DNA from 2 places in the Photorhabdus akhurstii genome. Region 1 is predicted to be linked to the other one. Evidence: predicted binding sites of a transcription regulator. Region 1 holds the regulator's gene; the other holds the start of a gene.
The links. The regulator LexA, encoded in region 1, represses DNA repair genes until DNA is damaged. The targets are predictions, from matches to a motif close to TNCTGTATGTACATACAGNA.
Positions count from the first base shown of each region.

Region 2: a site for LexA is predicted at 4,476-4,495, ahead of sulA (SOS-induced cell division inhibitor SulA). Genes of this name have one in related genera too.

Region 1 is NZ_CP020335.1:561,769-570,744, forward strand. It holds gene pgi (glucose-6-phosphate isomerase) at 1-1,264, shown strand, start outside; gene ubiC (chorismate lyase) at 1,453-1,965, shown strand; gene ubiA (4-hydroxybenzoate octaprenyltransferase) at 1,993-2,847, shown strand; gene plsB (glycerol-3-phosphate 1-O-acyltransferase PlsB) at 2,897-5,353, opposite strand; gene B0X70_RS02450 (diacylglycerol kinase) at 5,483-5,854, shown strand; gene lexA (transcriptional repressor LexA) at 5,974-6,579, shown strand; gene zur (zinc uptake transcriptional repressor Zur) at 6,735-7,247, opposite strand; gene B0X70_RS02465 (DUF1266 domain-containing protein) at 7,467-8,609, shown strand; gene B0X70_RS02470 (lactate oxidase) at 8,812-8,976, opposite strand, start outside.
Region 2 is NZ_CP020335.1:2,074,822-2,083,797, forward strand. It holds gene B0X70_RS08960 (AAA family ATPase) at 1-1,421, opposite strand, end outside; gene matP (macrodomain Ter protein MatP) at 1,629-2,084, shown strand; gene ompA (porin OmpA) at 2,212-3,312, opposite strand; gene sulA (SOS-induced cell division inhibitor SulA) at 3,875-4,456, opposite strand; gene B0X70_RS08980 (TfoX/Sxy family DNA transformation protein) at 4,704-5,306, shown strand; partial or broken gene B0X70_RS08985 (YccS family putative transporter) at 5,366-6,085, opposite strand; gene helD (DNA helicase IV) at 6,300-8,354, shown strand; gene B0X70_RS08995 (methylglyoxal synthase) at 8,478-8,936, opposite strand.

The DNA.
Region 1 (8,976 bases):
AGATTTCAGTGAGCGCGTGATTAATGGCGAGTGGAGAGGTTATACCGGTAAGGTGATTACTGATGTGGTGAATATCGGTATCGGTGGTTCAGATCTTGGCCCTTATATGGTGACGGAAGCGCTGAAACCTTATAAGAATCACTTGAATATGCATTTTGTTTCTAATGTTGATGGAACCCATATTGCGGAGACCTTGAAAGCGCTTAACCCAGAAACGACGCTATTTCTCATTGCTTCCAAGACGTTCACTACTCAGGAAACGATGACCAATGCTCACTCTGCCCGTGACTGGTTCCTAAAAAGTGCGGGTGATGAAGGACATATTGCAAAGCATTTTGCGGCACTTTCTACAAATGAGCAGGAAGTTAAGCGATTTGGTATTGATACCAAAAATATGTTTGAGTTTTGGGATTGGGTTGGCGGCCGTTATTCATTGTGGTCAGCGATTGGTTTATCTATTGCACTCTCTGTCGGGTTTGAAAATTTTGAACAGTTGCTTAGTGGGGCGCACGCAATGGATCAGCACTTTGCCAATACCCCATTTGAGCAGAATATTCCTGTATTGCTGGCGTTAATTGGTGTTTGGTACAACAATTTCTTTGGCTCGGAAACTGAAGCGATTCTGCCATACGATCAGTATATGCATCGCTTTGCTGCCTATTTTCAGCAAGGCAATATGGAATCTAACGGTAAATATATCGATCGCAATGGTCATCCAGTAGATTACCAAACTGGCCCAATCATCTGGGGAGAACCTGGAACGAATGGTCAGCACGCGTTCTATCAGCTTATTCATCAGGGAACTAAATTGATTCCCTGCGATTTTATTGCGCCAGCCATCAGCCATAACCTATTGAGCGACCATCACAACAAATTGTTATCTAACTTCTTTGCTCAGACGGAAGCATTAGCCTTTGGTAAATCTCGTGAGCAGGTGGATGTTGAATTTGTTGCTAGCGGTAAAGGTGCGGTTGAAGTTGAACATGTTGCGCCATTTAAAGTGTTTGAAGGAAATCGCCCGACTAATTCTATTCTGTTACGTGAAATTGCCCCATTTAGTTTGGGGGCGTTGATTGCCATGTATGAACATAAGATATTTGTACAAGGGGCGATTCTCAACATCTTTACTTTTGATCAGTGGGGAGTTGAATTAGGTAAGCAATTGGCTAACCGTATTTTACCGGAGCTTGAGGATAGTGAAGAAGTTATCAGCCACGATAGTTCAACAAATGGATTGATTAATCGTTTTAAAGCATGGCGTTAATCACTTACTCTGAATCAGAAAGTTAATTGATATGAGCGAATTATGTTCATCATAATTCGCTTATTTTTACTCAATAATATTTATATAATTTGTTATAACTTTTTATTCTGTATACCTACAACGTGGTATTCTCAGCGGTTATCAATTGTACTTCCGGATAAAAGAAATTTGTCCTAATGGAAAATCGTATGTCAACTGACTCAATATTAACAACGGCGCCTATTCAATGGCTTTCGGTGGATTCGCCCATTTTGTCTGATGAGATTTTAGATTGGTTGATGGAATTGGGCTCAATGACTCGCCGTTTTGAGCAATATTGTAATCGTGTGTGTATCATACCATTCAGAGAATGTTTTATTACCGCCGAACAACTTTCTGATGAAAGTGAGTGTTTGCCAACGAGTCAAAGATATTGGCTGCGTGAGATCGTGCTGTGTGGCGATAATATCCCTTGGCTATTGGGGCGGACGTTAATCCCGGAAGCGACATTAACCGGCCCTGATGAAAGTTTGGTTGATTTAGGAACAGTCCCACTGGGGCGATATCTTTTTAGTGGTAATAAATTGACGCGGGACTATATTCATGTGGGGCAGCAGGTAAACCGTTGGGCAAGACGATCATTGCTAAGGTTATCAGGCAAGCCATTATTATTAACCGAAGTCTTTTTACCTGAATCACCTGTATATAAAGGTAAAATTTAAAAGGGGGAAACCGAAGTGGCGGGAAGTATGGCGCAAAGTAAATGGCTGGCCTATTGCCGTTTAATGCGTATTGATAAGCCTATAGGTGCATTATTGTTGTTGTGGCCGACTTTCTGGGCCTTGTGGATGGCCGGGAAAGGGATTCCGGATATGCACATATTATTGGTCTTTACTGCCGGTGTATTTCTGATGCGTGCAGCGGGATGTGTAATCAATGATTTTGCTGACAGAAAATTTGATGGTTACGTAGAACGTACAAAAGCACGTCCTCTGCCGAGTGGGTCCATCAGTGAGAAAGAGAGTAAGCTCCTGTTTGCCGTGCTGGCGCTGATCTCTTTTGGGCTGGTGCTGACCTTGAATAAAATGGCGATCGGGTTGTCAGTTGTTGGGTTGGCTCTGGCTTGGTTTTACCCCTTTGTTAAACGGTTTAGTCATCTTCCTCAGTTTGTGCTAGGGGCAGCTTACGGTTGGGCTATTCCTATGGGATTTGCTGCGGTTAGTGAGTCTTTACCATTAGAGTGTTGGTTATTATTCCTGGTTAATATCTTCTGGTCGGTTATTTATGATACACAATATGCGATGGTCGATCGAAACGATGATTTAAAAATTGGCGTTAAGTCCACAGCTATCCTGTTTGGTCGTTTCGATAAATTGATTATAGGGTTATTGCAACTCGCTATGTTACTGGTGCTAGCGCTGGTGGGTTATATGATGAATCTGGGCGGTATCTACTATTGGTCACTGTTGCTTGCGGGTACGCTATTTATTTATCAGCAGAAACTGATCGTCGGCCGGGAAAGAACACTGTGTTTCCAGGCATTCCTCAATAATAACTATGTAGGTCTGGTGCTATTCCTTGGCATTTTTTTCAGCTATGTCTGAAATATCTGGTGATAATGTGAATAACCATTATCACCAGTATTTAAGAAGATTATCCTTCCTTGGCACTCTCTTCGGTATCGTTATGCTCTGGCGGCAAACTAACACTCTCGATCGTAAGACGAATCTCAGGTGACATCAGTTCACCCAATACCTGATACAGATCGTGGGTATTTGCTGTAATCGCATTGCCACTGTCACTGATATAACCTTCTTCACGTAGTGTATTTACCGACGTAGTAAATACCGCCTTATCAAAGAATTCAGGTGCGTTGATGCCATGCAATACCGACAGACGTTGCGCTAACATCCGACTCTCTTTTTCCAGCGCTCCCCGGCTGATTATTGGGTTGGCGTTCAGTAAAGAGAGGGTGATGGCATAACGTTGCAGTGTTTCACGGACACCGGCTGCCAGTAATTGCAGGGGGCGGATACGTGCTGGATTAAGCACCAGCATGCCATGCTCCTTGTTGCAGATAAGGCACTGGCGGGTCAGTTCGTTGATCAGTGTATTAACCACTTCTGGCAATTCTGCTTTGCTATAACGCATAAACAGCTCGGCTTTAAGGAGTGGATAAATGATCGCGACCTGGTTTAACAACGCTTCGCGGCTGATGCGGCGATGATGAATCACGATGCAGGCAATCAGCGATGGCAGTACTAAGAGATGTTGAATATTGTTGCGGTAGTAGGTCATCAAAACTGCCCGATCACGCGGCAGAATGATAATGTCACCCATACTGTCTTTGTCTACCTCGAACTTATCCATTTGCAGAGCGTGTTCTAACAACTCCTCTGCGGTTTTCTTTGGTACAGTGACATCGGCAGCGTAGGGCGCGTTGCTCATGAGCTGTATATAACAATCCAGTTGCTCAAGCAGTTGCTCACGAGTTAGTGCTCGCTGACGTGACGAAAGCAGGGCAGTTGAACATAAGTTGATCGCGTTAGCCGCCGCAGTGTTGTTAATGCTTACCATAATCTTTTCAGACAGTTGACTGACTGTCGGATTGAACCATTCGGGACGATGGAATTCTATTGGATCAATAGAATCGCGCCAGCTAGGAACATGGTTGTTAAGGTATTGGATCAACGGGATGGGTTCGCCAAAGTTGACGTAGCCTTGCCCCAGATTACGAAGTTTGCGCAAACCGCGTATCATCTGGAAAAAGCCCTCTTTCTCTTTGGTTGCGCCACGCAGCTCTTTGGCATAGGTGGAAACTTCCATCACATGTTCGTAGCCGATATAGATCGGAATAATGGTAATTGGGCGTGATTCGCCTCTCAACAGCGCCTGTAACGTCATGGACAGCGTACCCGTTTTGGGATCGAGTAAACGACCAGTCCTGGAGCGACCGCCTTCCATAAAGTATTCAACAGAATAACCTCGGGCAAATAACTCACCTAGATATTCCCGGAATATCGTGGCGTAGAGTTTATTACCCTTGAAAGTGCGGCGGATGAAAAATGCGCCAAGGCGGCGGAATATTGGCCCTGCCGGCCAAAAATTCAGGTTGATGCCAGCGGCGATGTGGGGCGGCACCAAGCCTTGATGATAGAGCACATAGGAGAGCAGCAAATAATCCATGTGGCTACGGTGGCAGGGCGCATAAACCAGTTCGTGGCCATCCTGTGCCAGACGGCGGATGCGTTCAGCATTGTGAACATTGATCCCTTGATACAGGCGATTCCAGGTCCAACCCAGTACGCGGCCTGACAGCCGTACCGTTTCATAAGAGAAATCCGCCGCAATCTCTTCCATCATATTAATGGCATTTTGTCGGGCTTTCTCATGTGAGATTTTCTTGCTGCGGGCCTCATCGGAGACCGCCTTTTCTATTGCTTTCGATGCCAGTAACTTGTTAAACAACTCTTGACGAACCGGCAGGCGTGGCCCAACGGCTGCCAGGCGTTGACGTGAATAGTGCATTCGTGCCACGCGAGCCAGCTTATGGGCAATCGTCTTGTCAGTGCCATGCTCAGTTGCCATATAGCGTAGAGATACTGTGTTTGAAAAGCGCACAAAACTATCTCGGCCTAGCCAGAGAATGGCAAAGAATTTTTGGATACCATTGAGTAGCCGCAAATGTGGAGCGCTCTGCCCTTCGCGTCCCGGGGAACGGCCGAACATGACAGAAACTGGCAGCAGTTGGATATCCAGATTTGGATTATTGCGATGAAGATCTAGGTAATCATGGAAAATTTTCACGGATTCCTGCTTTGGCGCACAATAGCGGAATACACGTGGGCCATTATCGATAAATACATAGCTAGGAAGTTCAGTGTCACCAATCTCCAGTGAATTTAATGGGTCCGGCAGATCCTGTTCAAGACATTGCTGACGTAATGCCAGTAAGTCTGCTTTGGAATGATACGGCAGCACGTACAGAATCGGGCGTGTCGTATCAAGTCGCAATTCGGTAATAGGATCTGTGGGGATAAGTTTGCTCTTTACCAGTATTTTTAGTGGTAAATTCAATAATTTATAATATATTTTACGCCAACTTGACATAAATATCTTGAAGCCTCTTGTTAGCAACACGTTGCCAGCATACCAGAAACAGATGTTGAGATCTGTTGTGTTAAGACAATAATAAAAGGGGAAAGTGTCAAATAACCTTACATTTGGTGTGAATAATTTATGGCGAATCAATCCAAGGGCTTGACCCGTATCATTAAAGCGATCGTATATTCGGTGAAGGGCATTCGGGCAACATGGAAAAATGAGGCGGCTTTCCGTCAGGAAATAGTTTTAGCGATATTGGCTATGATGGTTGCATTTTATCTGGATATCGGCGCAATTGAACGCATTTTACTGATTGGTTCCGTGATGCTGGTGTTGATTATGGAAATCTTGAATAGTGCTATTGAAGCCGTGGTTGACCGTATTGGCAGTGAGTTCCATGAACTGTCCGGTCGCGCGAAAGATATGGGATCGGCGGCTGTCTTTCTAACAATGATTCTGTCGTTAATTGTCTGGGGGACCATCCTTTGGCGCTATTTTATGGCCTGATTTAGTTTAATAGTTAGGTATTATATTATAATTGGCTAATTTTCTACCCTGGTAGGTTCCCAATCGTTATTTAGCTGTATATACTCACATATTGACTGTATAAACAAACAGGGGACGAAATGAAAGCACTTACCGCAAGGCAGCAGCAAGTTTATGACTTGGTGCGTGACCATATTTCGCAAACGGGGATGCCGCCGACGCGTGCTGAAATTGCAGCACGTCTTGGTTTTCGTTCACCTAACGCGGCTGAAGAGCATTTGAAAGCATTGGCTCGTAAAGGGGTGATAGAGATTGTCGCTGGGGCATCTAGAGGTATCCGTTTGCTGGTTGAAGAATCTGGTTTACCGTTAATTGGCCGTGTCGCCGCAGGTGAACCACTGTTGGCACAGGAGCATATTGAAAGTCATTATCAGGTTGATCCGGCACTGTTTAAGCCAAGTGCAGATTTCCTGTTGCGGGTCAGCGGCATGTCTATGAAAGATGTTGGGATTATGGATGGTGATCTGTTGGCCGTGCATAAAACACAAGATGTTCGTAATGGGCAGATTATTGTTGCTCGCATTGAAGATGAAGTGACGGTAAAACGTTTTAAACAGACTGGAAACAGAGTTGAATTGCTGGCAGAAAACCCTGAATTTAAGCCAATTGTGGTGGATTTGCGTGAGCAGAGCCTGACAATTGAAGGATTGGCGGTTGGGGTGATTCGTAGCGGCAACTGGTCTTGATAATAAAATATCAAATTGTTGTTTTTGAGATTGTTAAAGAATTGCAATATTCCGGCAGAATCATGTTGTTGAATTTATCGTTGTGATTATCTTAAACGTGATTCTGCGGTTGTTTATTTCAGTCTGGCTCTGTACCAAAAGTAAGTATTTACTTACTATCTGTTTCTTTTTACTTCAATGCGGTGGTCATGCTGGCATTCATCTCGTTTAGTGCAGGATTCGATCTCTTCACAGGATGAGCATAAGCCATGTGCTTCGATAATGGTATGGCGTAAACTGAACCCGGCTGTTTTTGCTAGTTGTTGGATGGCGGATTCGACGGTTCCACCATCTCGTTCCGTAACAGAACCACAACGGTCACAAATAAACATCGCTGAAGTGTGACTTGGTTGTTCGATATGGTGACATAGGACATAACTGTTGGTGGATTCTATTTTATGAATAAACCCCTGTTCCAGCAGAAATTCCAGTGCTCGGTATACGGTAGGCGGTTTGGCCTGCGGCTCTGCTTCCCGTAGCAAATCCAGTAAATCATAAGCGCTGATTGCCCCTGGCTGTTCTGAAATGAGACGCAAAACCTCAAGCCGCTGCGGAGTAAAGCGGACTCCACGAGCCTGGCAAATAACTTCGGCCTGTTCCAGTAACTTTTTTTGATTAATCAATTTCATTGCGCCTCTTACAACCAGTACGATGATAATATTGTGATGTTATCATGTTTCTTCAATAGAAAATATTATCCAGTAAAGTTCATTGTGATTGTCCCCTGATGGAGTTAATTTGGCTAAATTGGTACTCAATAGCAAAAATAATGTTTTCTTGAAGTTTATGATAATACAGACAAGAATTATCGTATATGACAGATAATTTTCGGAAAGGAAGCATTTGTGATGAAAGAGCTTTTACAAAATCAGCCTCATTATAGACAGTTCCCAGTTAAAGGCTATCAGGTAATGAAGCATATTATCTGTGAAAAAAGAAAGTTACCTTTTCTAAGAGCATTATATGCATTGATTAATATTTTATTTGTAATTGCAGTATGTATGGGTATTGTATTATCTGTAGCAATTGTTTTATTTATAATAGGTAATGTATCTGTCCCTGATGCCGATTATTTACTTCTGGCACAAGTAGGAGGTGTAGCATTATTAGGTGTAATGTTGCTTTCTGTTATTATTTATCGCATTGTTAAGCGGCCTGAATGGGAACAACGGCGTTATTATCAACAAGCAGGTTTATCTCTTTTACCAGAAGAGAAGCGTCAGGCATTACGGTTAAATATTGTTAGTGACTATTGGCTAGGTTTTTGGAGTGAAACTCTAGAGCATTATCCCCTACAGTCACGGGTTGCCCATGATAACTATCGTTACTGTCTGCTTCCATTATCTCTGACCCAAGAGCATCAATCCCAATTATATAGCGACTGGGGAATTATTGATGAAGAAGGGTATATGAAAATGCTAACGGGTTTGTGGGAGGGGGTGCATTCAAAACATTTTGCGATTGATGCCGCTCTTAGTGATGGGAAAATGTTTAAAGTGCTGGCCAAATTAGTTGAAGTAACACCTGACTATATTCATAAATGTGCCAAACCTATTAATCGACGCCCTCCTGCATTAGTGTGGGGGTTTGATTTGTGGCTTGCGATTGTTTTAAGTCGTAACTGTTTTTGCGCCGGTTATATCAGTGAAGAAATGGCATGGAAAAATATGCTGAAAACCGCTGATTATGTTTATGAAATCTTCGGTAGTTTTGATGAATTTTATACAAATTTTCGGCTGGGCAATGCTTACTGGAGTAATGATTTTGATCGGTCTAAAGAGCGGTTGGAACAATTTAATTATTATAAGTCACATTGTGACTGGCCAATTGCTAGTTTGCCGTGGCCTGAGCCAAAAGGCGTCATGATGGAAAAGCAGATGATGACAGGTTTTTCTGCATTAGTAGAAGATGTTTTACGCAGTAACATGGAAGAGCAACAAAGTTATGAATTTGATATTACTGAGCTGTCAGCGTCTCGTGTACTCCATTAATATTTACATGAAATGTTTCCCTTTGAAGAACATTTCAAAGGGAAATAAATAATTAATATAGGAAATATGGTGTAATAAGTGAGAGAACGGATTTTTTCGTTATGGTATCCATTATTTCTAAAGGCAACATAATTTACCCCGTTTCCTGAAATCACCTGTTTCAAATGAAACGGGGCCAATATTTGCTTTATTAGTTAATGGGTTAAATCAAATTAATAAATTTTCTCTCTATATCTTTAATGGCCGCACATCCTGCCAACTTCATGCAGAGTTTTAGCTCATCTTTAAGTAGGTTTAAAACAGAAGTGACTCCTGGTGCTCCACCTAATGCCAGCGCATATAAAATGGGCCTACCGATAGCGACAGC
Region 2 (8,976 bases), 1.5 Mb from region 1:
ATACCGCCGATGGGTTGAACGTAACCAAATTGATCTACTGCACCTGTGACCGCCAGTTGTTGATCAATGGGTTGCAGGGAAAGCGCGCTTATCAGTGCGCATAATTCAGCAAGAGAAGCACTGTCGCCGTCAACTTCACTATAAGACTGTTCAAATGCAATAGATGCAGAGAAAGGCTGCGGTTGATCCAACTTTAGCTCGGAAATCAAAAAGGCTTGCATAATCATCATGCCTTTCGCATGGATATTGCCACCTAACTCGACTTTGCGTTCAACATCAATAAATTCCCCATCTCCTATATGAGCCACGCAAGTGATGCGAGATGGTTCTCCTACTGAATCAGGGTGGCCGGGGTACTCCAGCACAGATAATCCATTAATTTGGCCAATGACCATGCCTTGGGTGCGGATAAGAATCTGGCCTTGATGAATTTCCTCTAAACCGCGTTCTGGCAGATAGTTGTGACGCCAGCGGCGATTCTCCTCTGCTTGTTTAATAGATTGAGCTGTAATCTGATTTTCTTGCTGATAGAGTGCGGCGGTGGTGAGTTGCCGCTGTAGCCAAAGAATATCCAAAGGCAGGTGGTATTGATCTTCCACATAACGAGTTGCTTGTTGGACAAGCTCAGGCCAGGCATTATGATTCAATGGAGGTAATTGCCATTGTTGAATAAGTCCATTGATATAATTGCACCACAGGCTTAAATCCTGCTCATTATGAAATGGCATATCCAGATCAAATTCACCATACAGAGCGCTTTTGGCTAATTCAGGTTCTGTTGCCTGAAACTCTTCAAGGTTTAGACGATCTCCAACCAGAATCAGACGTAGCTTTAATGGCATCGAGGGGATAGGTAATGGTAACGGTTTGTTGCTATCCGGAGACAACCATTCAAAGCGTTGCTGAATAATCATTTGTTTCAGGCGAACCCACATTAATGGCTGAGAAAGTAGGGTACGTAATGGCAGAATAAGTACACCGCCATTTACCTGATGAATCAGACCAGGTTGTAAGTGAATTTCTCCGTTGTGAGAGTGGAAACAGCCAAATAATTGCTCTGCTTCTATCCATTCACGATAAGCCACGCGTAACTCAGGTGTGAAATGGCCTTCTGTTGATGGTTGCCAGCTAATTTTTTGTTGCTGGATGTGATAATTGCCACCAATTTGGGGAAGTTCTTTTGTGAGTAATGGATGGATAGACTCAGCTAACGCTGACAAATAAGTATCACATTCTTCAGCTTTCAATAGCATAAAAGGCTGGCCGGAATCCATCCGGCAAAAAAGCTGCAAACCACTATGTAGCCGTGATTGAACGGCTTCCATACTGGCAGGTGCCTGTTGGGAAGCAGAATGAAAGAGCGCATCATAAGGCGTGCAATTCGGCAGTAATGCCTGCCAGTCTAGTTTGTTAGTGGTCAAAATGATCAGCTATATATTGTAAAGTAGGAAAGTGCCGATTATACAAGATTAAGATATAAACCAACATGCTTGAATGTTTGCTATTGTAGACACTTTATGTAAAACATAATTTGATCAAAAAGCAGAGATTAATCGGTTTGGCTATAAGCAATTTACTAAAATAGTTGTTATGCTTATTTTTGGTTACGCTGTCACTGAGAAAGTAAGATGAAATATCAACAACTGGAAAATTTGGAATGTGGCTGGAAATGGGCTTATCTGATGAAAAAACATCAAGAAGGCGAGCTAATTACTAAATATATTGAAAGCAGTGCGGCTCATGCAGCAGTTGATAAACTCATTGAACTTGAGAGTGAACCGGTAAGGGTACTGAAATGGATTGAGCAACATATGAATCCTGATTTATCCAACCGAATGAAACAAACTATCCGCGCTCGGCGTAAACGGCATTTTAATGCGGAACATCAGCATACTCGTAAGAAATCCATCGATTTAGATTTTCCCGTGTGGAATCGCTTATCTGCGCTTTCTCAGCGACGGGGTAATACACTGTCAGAAACTATCATCCAGTTAATTGAAGATGCTGAACGGAAAGAAAAATATGCCAATCAGATGTCTAGCTTGAAACACGACTTGGAAGCTATTCTGGGTAAGAAAGAATAATTTCAGTTGTTATAGATTGATATCGCAATAAGCTCCTTAAAGTAGATTCACTGTAAGTAAAAGAAAACCCCATTTGGCAATGAGGTTTTCTGCGCTTTTGATGATTAATTATAACCAAGAAAGGCTATTATTGAGCGGATTTTGCTTGAGTAACAACTTCTTTAATGCCCTGAATTTCGATCTCTACGCGACGATCTGGCGCCAGGCAGTTGATTAGGTTAGGTTTGCGAACCTTATCACAGGTTGAACCGGTGACTGGATTTGCTTTACCGTGGCCTTCTGCGCTGATGCTGCCGGCAGGGATACCTTTAGATACCAGATAGTCAACTACGCTTTGAGCGCGTTTTTGAGACAGTTTCTGATTGTAAGCGTCTTTACCGATACGGTCGGTGTAGCCTAAAACCAGCACCTTGCCCTGATTTGGGTCGATGTTTGCTAACTCAGTATAGAGTTGATCCAGAGTATGTTTACCTTCGGTTTTCAGCTCAGAACTTGCAAATTCGAACAGCACGTCAGAACGCAGGGTAAAACGCTTATTTTCAACAACGGGTGCTGGAGCTGGTGTTGGAGCAACAACCGGAGCTGGAGCAACAACTGGGGCTGCTGCTTCATCTTGGCCGAAACGGTAAGAAACACCAACGCTTAACAGACCGTTATCAGGACGTGCGCCTACTGAGCCTGCGTCACCGATATTGTTAACCCACTGGTAGTCCAGACGAGTAGCCCAGTCTTTAGTTATCGCATACTCAACACCGATGGCCGCCAATGGAGAAACACCGGTGTCATGATTTTTCAGATGAGTATTGGTTGCGCCGTAATTTGCTTTGGAATCTGCCCGCCAAACCATACCGCCTAAGCGAGTATAGATATCCAAGTCATCCATAATTGGATAGCTCAGTTTGGTTGCCAATTGGAAACCGTGGGCTTTGAAGGCGCCATTATTGACGCTGCCTTTGTAAGACATACGTCCTAACCAGTCATAACCTATTTCAAAACCCAGGTATGGATTGGCTTGATAACCTAAGAAAGCACCCGCACCCAATTGGTTTTTATGAGTAGGGCCATTACCGATCGCACTGGTATAACCGTTGCCGTAGAAGTTTACGTCATGGTATTGGGACCAACCCAACTTACCACCGGTATACCAAGTGTTGTCTTTTGGAGCTGCTTGCGTTGCAGTTGTGAAAGCGGCCACTGCCACTGCTATCGCGATAGCTGTCTTTTTCATTTTAACGCCTCGTTATTATCATCACCCAATAGGCAATTGGCTTTGGAAGCCTTTTTGCTTACTGCCTATCCCATTAGGCTTTCATTTGCCATTCTTTGTAATAAAAGCGAGCACTGAATTGTGCTCAAATTCTCCGGTACCATTATTGTGTGTACACTTTGAATTTTGCGCGTTTCTATGTTCACTATTCATCCATAAGAATGGCTTGCACTAATTTTAGCATCTTTTAATATCTACTAAGATAGGCTGTCGAGCCATATTGATTAAAAACTCAGTTAGAGGAATGCTGCACTTTTTCATAAAACCGATAGACTAAACAATACAAGGGTACTAAGTGCAGTAACCTTTAATGGTGTAAAGTCTACAACGAAGTTAAAAAGTTACAAGTGTCCCTTGATTAATAGAGTAAAAAATTTAAAAGGTAATGTATAATTTTTTTAAAAAATTTACTATTCTTTACAACTAATCTTGCCTTAGTTAATTGATTTTAATTGTGATTAGTGATTTTCGGTCTGGATTGGTTATTTTGTGTTATAAATATTGCGATAATTCCTAGTTTTGGTCAATGATAGTAAATGGAATGGATTTTTAGTAAATCTGCTCGCGATTCAGCACAGTTGGTTTCTTTATTTACATCTTGTGGGCGCATAATAAAGCCCAGTGCGTTACCTTTTTGTGCCGCAGCCTGTAATTTTACGGTATCCTTTTCTGATAACTTTGGTAACCAGCCAAGGACCACGCTATAATTACCACTCGCTAATGCTCTTTCCATTGCTTCCACCGTTGTAATGGAGCTGATGCGATTTAATTGGACAATTTTATCTAAAGGTAATCCAGAGTTAATTAACCATTGACGGCTTAGTTTCTTATGTGGACTAACCCATAGCAACCAGCGAGCCTCATTTCCTGATTGGCGTAACAAAGGTAGCAATATACGATTAATGATAGCTTGGTTATCGCTATATTGGTTATCACTATAAATCAATTCACTCACTATACCCTCTTTACCCTCTTTACCCTCTTTACCCTCTTTCACTACTCCCTCTCTTTTGGCTGAATTATCTTGTGTAGGTGAAGAGAGTGATAGCTGCTTTTTGGTTGACTGATGTTTAGAAGGGTAAACCCAGGATGATTGAATGCCCATAATGAACCTTGCCACGATTAACTGTATTAATATACAGTATCTTCATATCAGGCTAAGATCAAGTCTATTTTTTCAAAGAGCTTCGCAAATATTGACTGTAAATGGCTGTAAACTCATTTAACCATTGGCAGGGAAAATTGAATTGCGTATGTTTTTAATTGCTTGTTCCTGTTATTTATTTTACTAATAACTGGGTCAAATCTATGGATAAGAGATTTATTTGCACAAAACTCATGGAGTGATCTGTATGTTTTTGTCTGAGGTACGTTTTACTCAACTCAAAAATGGTTTTTCGTCGTTTGGAACATTGACAAGGAAGCCACAGTTTGGCGGTTACAGCCTGTTATCTGATGGGATTATGTTCGCTATTATTGCTGATGGAGAATTATATTTACGAGGAAATGGACATGCTGAAGTATTATTTAAAGCCAGAGGAATGAAAAACTATATTTACTCGAAAAAGGGAGTGCCTGTAACTTTGCGTTATTACCAAGTGGTTGAATCACTTTGGCAAGATCAAGAGTTGTTATCTCAATATGCGTACTTGGCTTATCACTACTCATTTATTGAAATGGCGGGTAAAAAGAAAATGCCGGAGCGCTTGAAGGATTTGCCTAATCTTGGAATGTCTTTAGAACGCCAGTTATGGAAAGTTGGAATATGTAAAGTTGAAGATTTACGGTTGTTAGGTGCGAAAGCCAGTTATTTAAAACTGCATCAATATAAAAGAAAATCTAATATTAATTTATTGCTTGCTTTGGCTGGTGCAATTGAAGGATGTCATTCAGCCGTTTTACCGGTACAGATCCGTAATGATTTATTACGTTGGCACAAGGAACTGGCTTGTTAGATCTTTATCGAGAATAGCTAATGAAAGGGGCAGTCAACTGCCCCAGTATATCAATCTGGTTATAATTGATTAATTTCTTTAATGATATTTACAATTTCAGGTGACAATCCTATTAATAAACCAGTTTGTTGCAATACCAGTTGCTCTTTGTTATTTCTTTCTGCCGGAGCTTGCTCAATTTTTTTCACTATGTTGACAGGTATTTGCTTAATTCTATCATCATCTATTAATGCCGGTTTTAATGCTGTATCGACATAACAAACAGCATCATTAAGAATGTCCAGAATAACTTTATTATCCAATTTATCTCGGTGTGCTTCCAGCGCAGAGATGTAACTTAGCATGGTGTGATTTAGGCACAATAACCGGAATGCCCTTTCTTGAACAGTCTGGTCACTTTTCGGCTCGGCAGACATGTTTGAAATAACGGATGCCAGTTCTGCGTCACTATTATGGGCATCACGGCGGGCAATTTGATAGTTCAATCCGTTATCTTTTCCCTGATAATATTGAGCTAAAATGGCATCAAGGTAGCGACAATTGGTGTTCATCGTCCGATTTATCACTTGTGATAACTGGCGGAATTTCCAGTCTTGCCAGATGAAATTTACCGCTAACAAGTTGAAGCATAATAGTACCAGTAATGTGATAAACAGAGTTGCATGTGCATACTGGGTATTGCGGAAGGTGAAGAATAATACGCCAGAAATAACAATTTGCCCACGTAGGCCAGCGTCAATCCGTCGTAAAGACGGTTGCGGCCTGAGAAGTGGGAAGCCTCGCCGTTTTTTACGGCGGGGAGCAGTCACGATACGGTTATAATAGAGAAAATGACTGTTATAAAGAAAACGGTGCGGACCGGAAAACAGTTAGCACAAAATACCCCTGAGGTAATAATAACGGTCATAAGTAACATTATGATAAAAGGTTTATTAGTGATAAAAAACGCTTATAAGACATAATTCAACTATTTTTTAGGTATGGCGCTCAATAATGGAACTTAAAGCAACACAAATTGGCCAACGTCTTGCTCAGCATCCTTATAATCGGGTGCGTTTGCTGAATGCGGGTATTGAAGTCAGTGGTGAAAAGCATCAATACCTTATCCCATTTAACCAGCTAATTAATATTCAGTGTAAACGAGGTATTGTCTGGGGGGAGTTAGAGTTTGAACTGCCCAATAGACAAGCAGTTCGTCTTCATGGCACTGAATGGCAGCAAACTCAGCGTTTTTACCATTATCTGCTTGGTGAATGGCAGAAATGGAGCCAGGAAATGAGTGATATTAGTGCTAATGTGCTGGCAACTCAGGTTAGTGAAATCAACAGAATTGACCAACAGAATCGCTGGTTTAAAAAAACGGATTTATTCCAGTTGCAACAGCGGATTCAGGCAGCGTTTCAGGCTTTACCATTGCCGTTACAACGTCTGGAACAATTTGATAATTGCCGGGAAGGGTATCAAACATGTTTGAGCTGGCTTGAGAATGGCGAGAAGCTTGTTGAAAAGATGAATCTGCAATGGACAGAACGTATGTTGGAGCAACATCGTGACTTCTTTCAGCGGGTAGAAACATCTCCGTTAAATCTTTCTCAGAGTTTGTCTGTTGTTAACGGTGAAAATTCAATTCTGGTTCTTGCTGGCGCAGGGAGTGGAAAAACATCGGTGTTAGTTGCGAGAGCGGGTTGGTTATTACTTCGCCAACAGGTAATTCCCGAACAGATATTATTGTTAGCGTTTGATAATCAGGCTGTAAGTGAGATGAATGAACGGATTCATATCCGTCTTGGTGTGAATGATATTAAAGTAAAAACGTTTCATGATCTGGCGTTGCATATTATTCAGCAAGGAAGTAATAAAGTACCCAAAATCAGCGAGCTGGAAACTGATGAGCAAAAAAGAAGAGATTTTTTGATTAAACACTGGCAACAACAATGCAGTGAAAAGAAAGCGCAAGCCAAAGGTTGGCGAGAATGTCTGACGGAAGAGTTGAAATGGGAAGTGCCGGAAGGTGAATTTTGGCACGATGAACAACTTGCTAACCGTTTGTCAGACCGGCTTGAGCGTTGGTTGGGTTTGATGCGTATACATGGTGGTAGCCAGAAGGCGATGATAGAGCAAGCTCAGGAAGAGTATCTGGATCGGTTTCAAAAATGTATTCGCCTGATGGGGCCTTTATTAAAAGCGTGGAAATCTGAATTAAAAACAGAAGGTGCTGTTGATTACTCAGGGTTAATCCATCAGGCGGTGAATATTCTGGATAAAGGGCGGTTTATCAGCCCGTGGAAGCATATTCTGGTGGATGAGTTTCAGGATATTTCACCATTAGGGGCCAAATTGCTCGCTGCATTGCGAGCACAAAACAGCCAAAGCTGTCTGCTTGCCGTAGGGGATGATTGGCAAGCAATATATCGTTTCAGTGGTGCGGAACCGATGTTGACTACCGTATTTGCTGATTATTTTGGTAAAGATGCTGAATGTGTATTGGATATCTCTTATCGGTTTAATGATAGGATTGGTGAGGTTGCAAACGAGTTTGTGCAACAAAACCCAAATCAATTAAGTAAGCCACTAAATAGTTTGATTAAGGATAATAAAAAATCAATTGTCATTCTGCCAGAAGATCAGCTTGAATCTTTATTGAATAAAATGAGTGGCTATGTCACTGAGCAGGAAACGATTTTATTACTAGCACGTTATCACTATTTGAAACCTGAATTACTGAAAAAAGCAGCAACTCGCTGGCCTAAATTGAAAATAGAGTTTATGACTGTCCATGCATCCAAAGGACGACAAGCGGATTATGTCATTATTCTTGGCTTGCATCAGGGGAAAGATGGTTTTCCTGCACCGGCAAGGGAATCGGTGATGGAGCGGGTTTTATTGCCGCCGCTGGAAGATTTTCCGGATGCGGAGGAGCGTCGCCTTTTGTATGTTGCATTAACACGGGCGAAGAAGCAGGTATGGTTGATGCAGGATAAGAAGAATCCATCAGTATTTGTGCGTCAATTAGAGCGGCTAAATGTGCCTGTTCAACGTAAACCTTGAGGTTTTGCCTGGCTGAAATATTCAGGGCTATCATGGGATACCTTTGCTGGAAATCTCACTCTTGTTTTTTCCTAGTATCTGACTTGGAGAAAACGTGTAGTTGTAGGTATATGTTGCAAAGACTTATTTCAGACGTTCATTTAAATAATTTTGATAATCAGGCACTTGAATACTTACTGATTCAGAAAACAGAGGAGAACTAACAATAAAATCCGCAGACGCCAGGTTAGTTGCAACGGGGATATTCCATACTGTAGCAAGGCGCAGCAGTGCTTTTACATCAGGATCATGAGGTACGGAATTAAGCGGGTCCCAGAAAAATATCAACACATCAATTTTCCCTTCTGAGATTAGAGAACCAATTTGTTGATCTCCACCCATTGGGCCACTAAGCATATTGGTAACGGGTAATCCGGTTTCGTTCTGAATCAGATTACCGGTTGTGCCGGTAGCGTATAAATGGTGTTTCTTGAGTAAATTCTTATGTTTTTTGGACCAAGTTAATAGCGAAATTTTACAGTGGTCATGTGCAATAAGCGCTATATTTTTAGTGATTGCCATTGTGCGAGTTGTCAATTCCATGAGATGCCTTTAGTAATCGTTATTGTGTTTTCGAACGTAG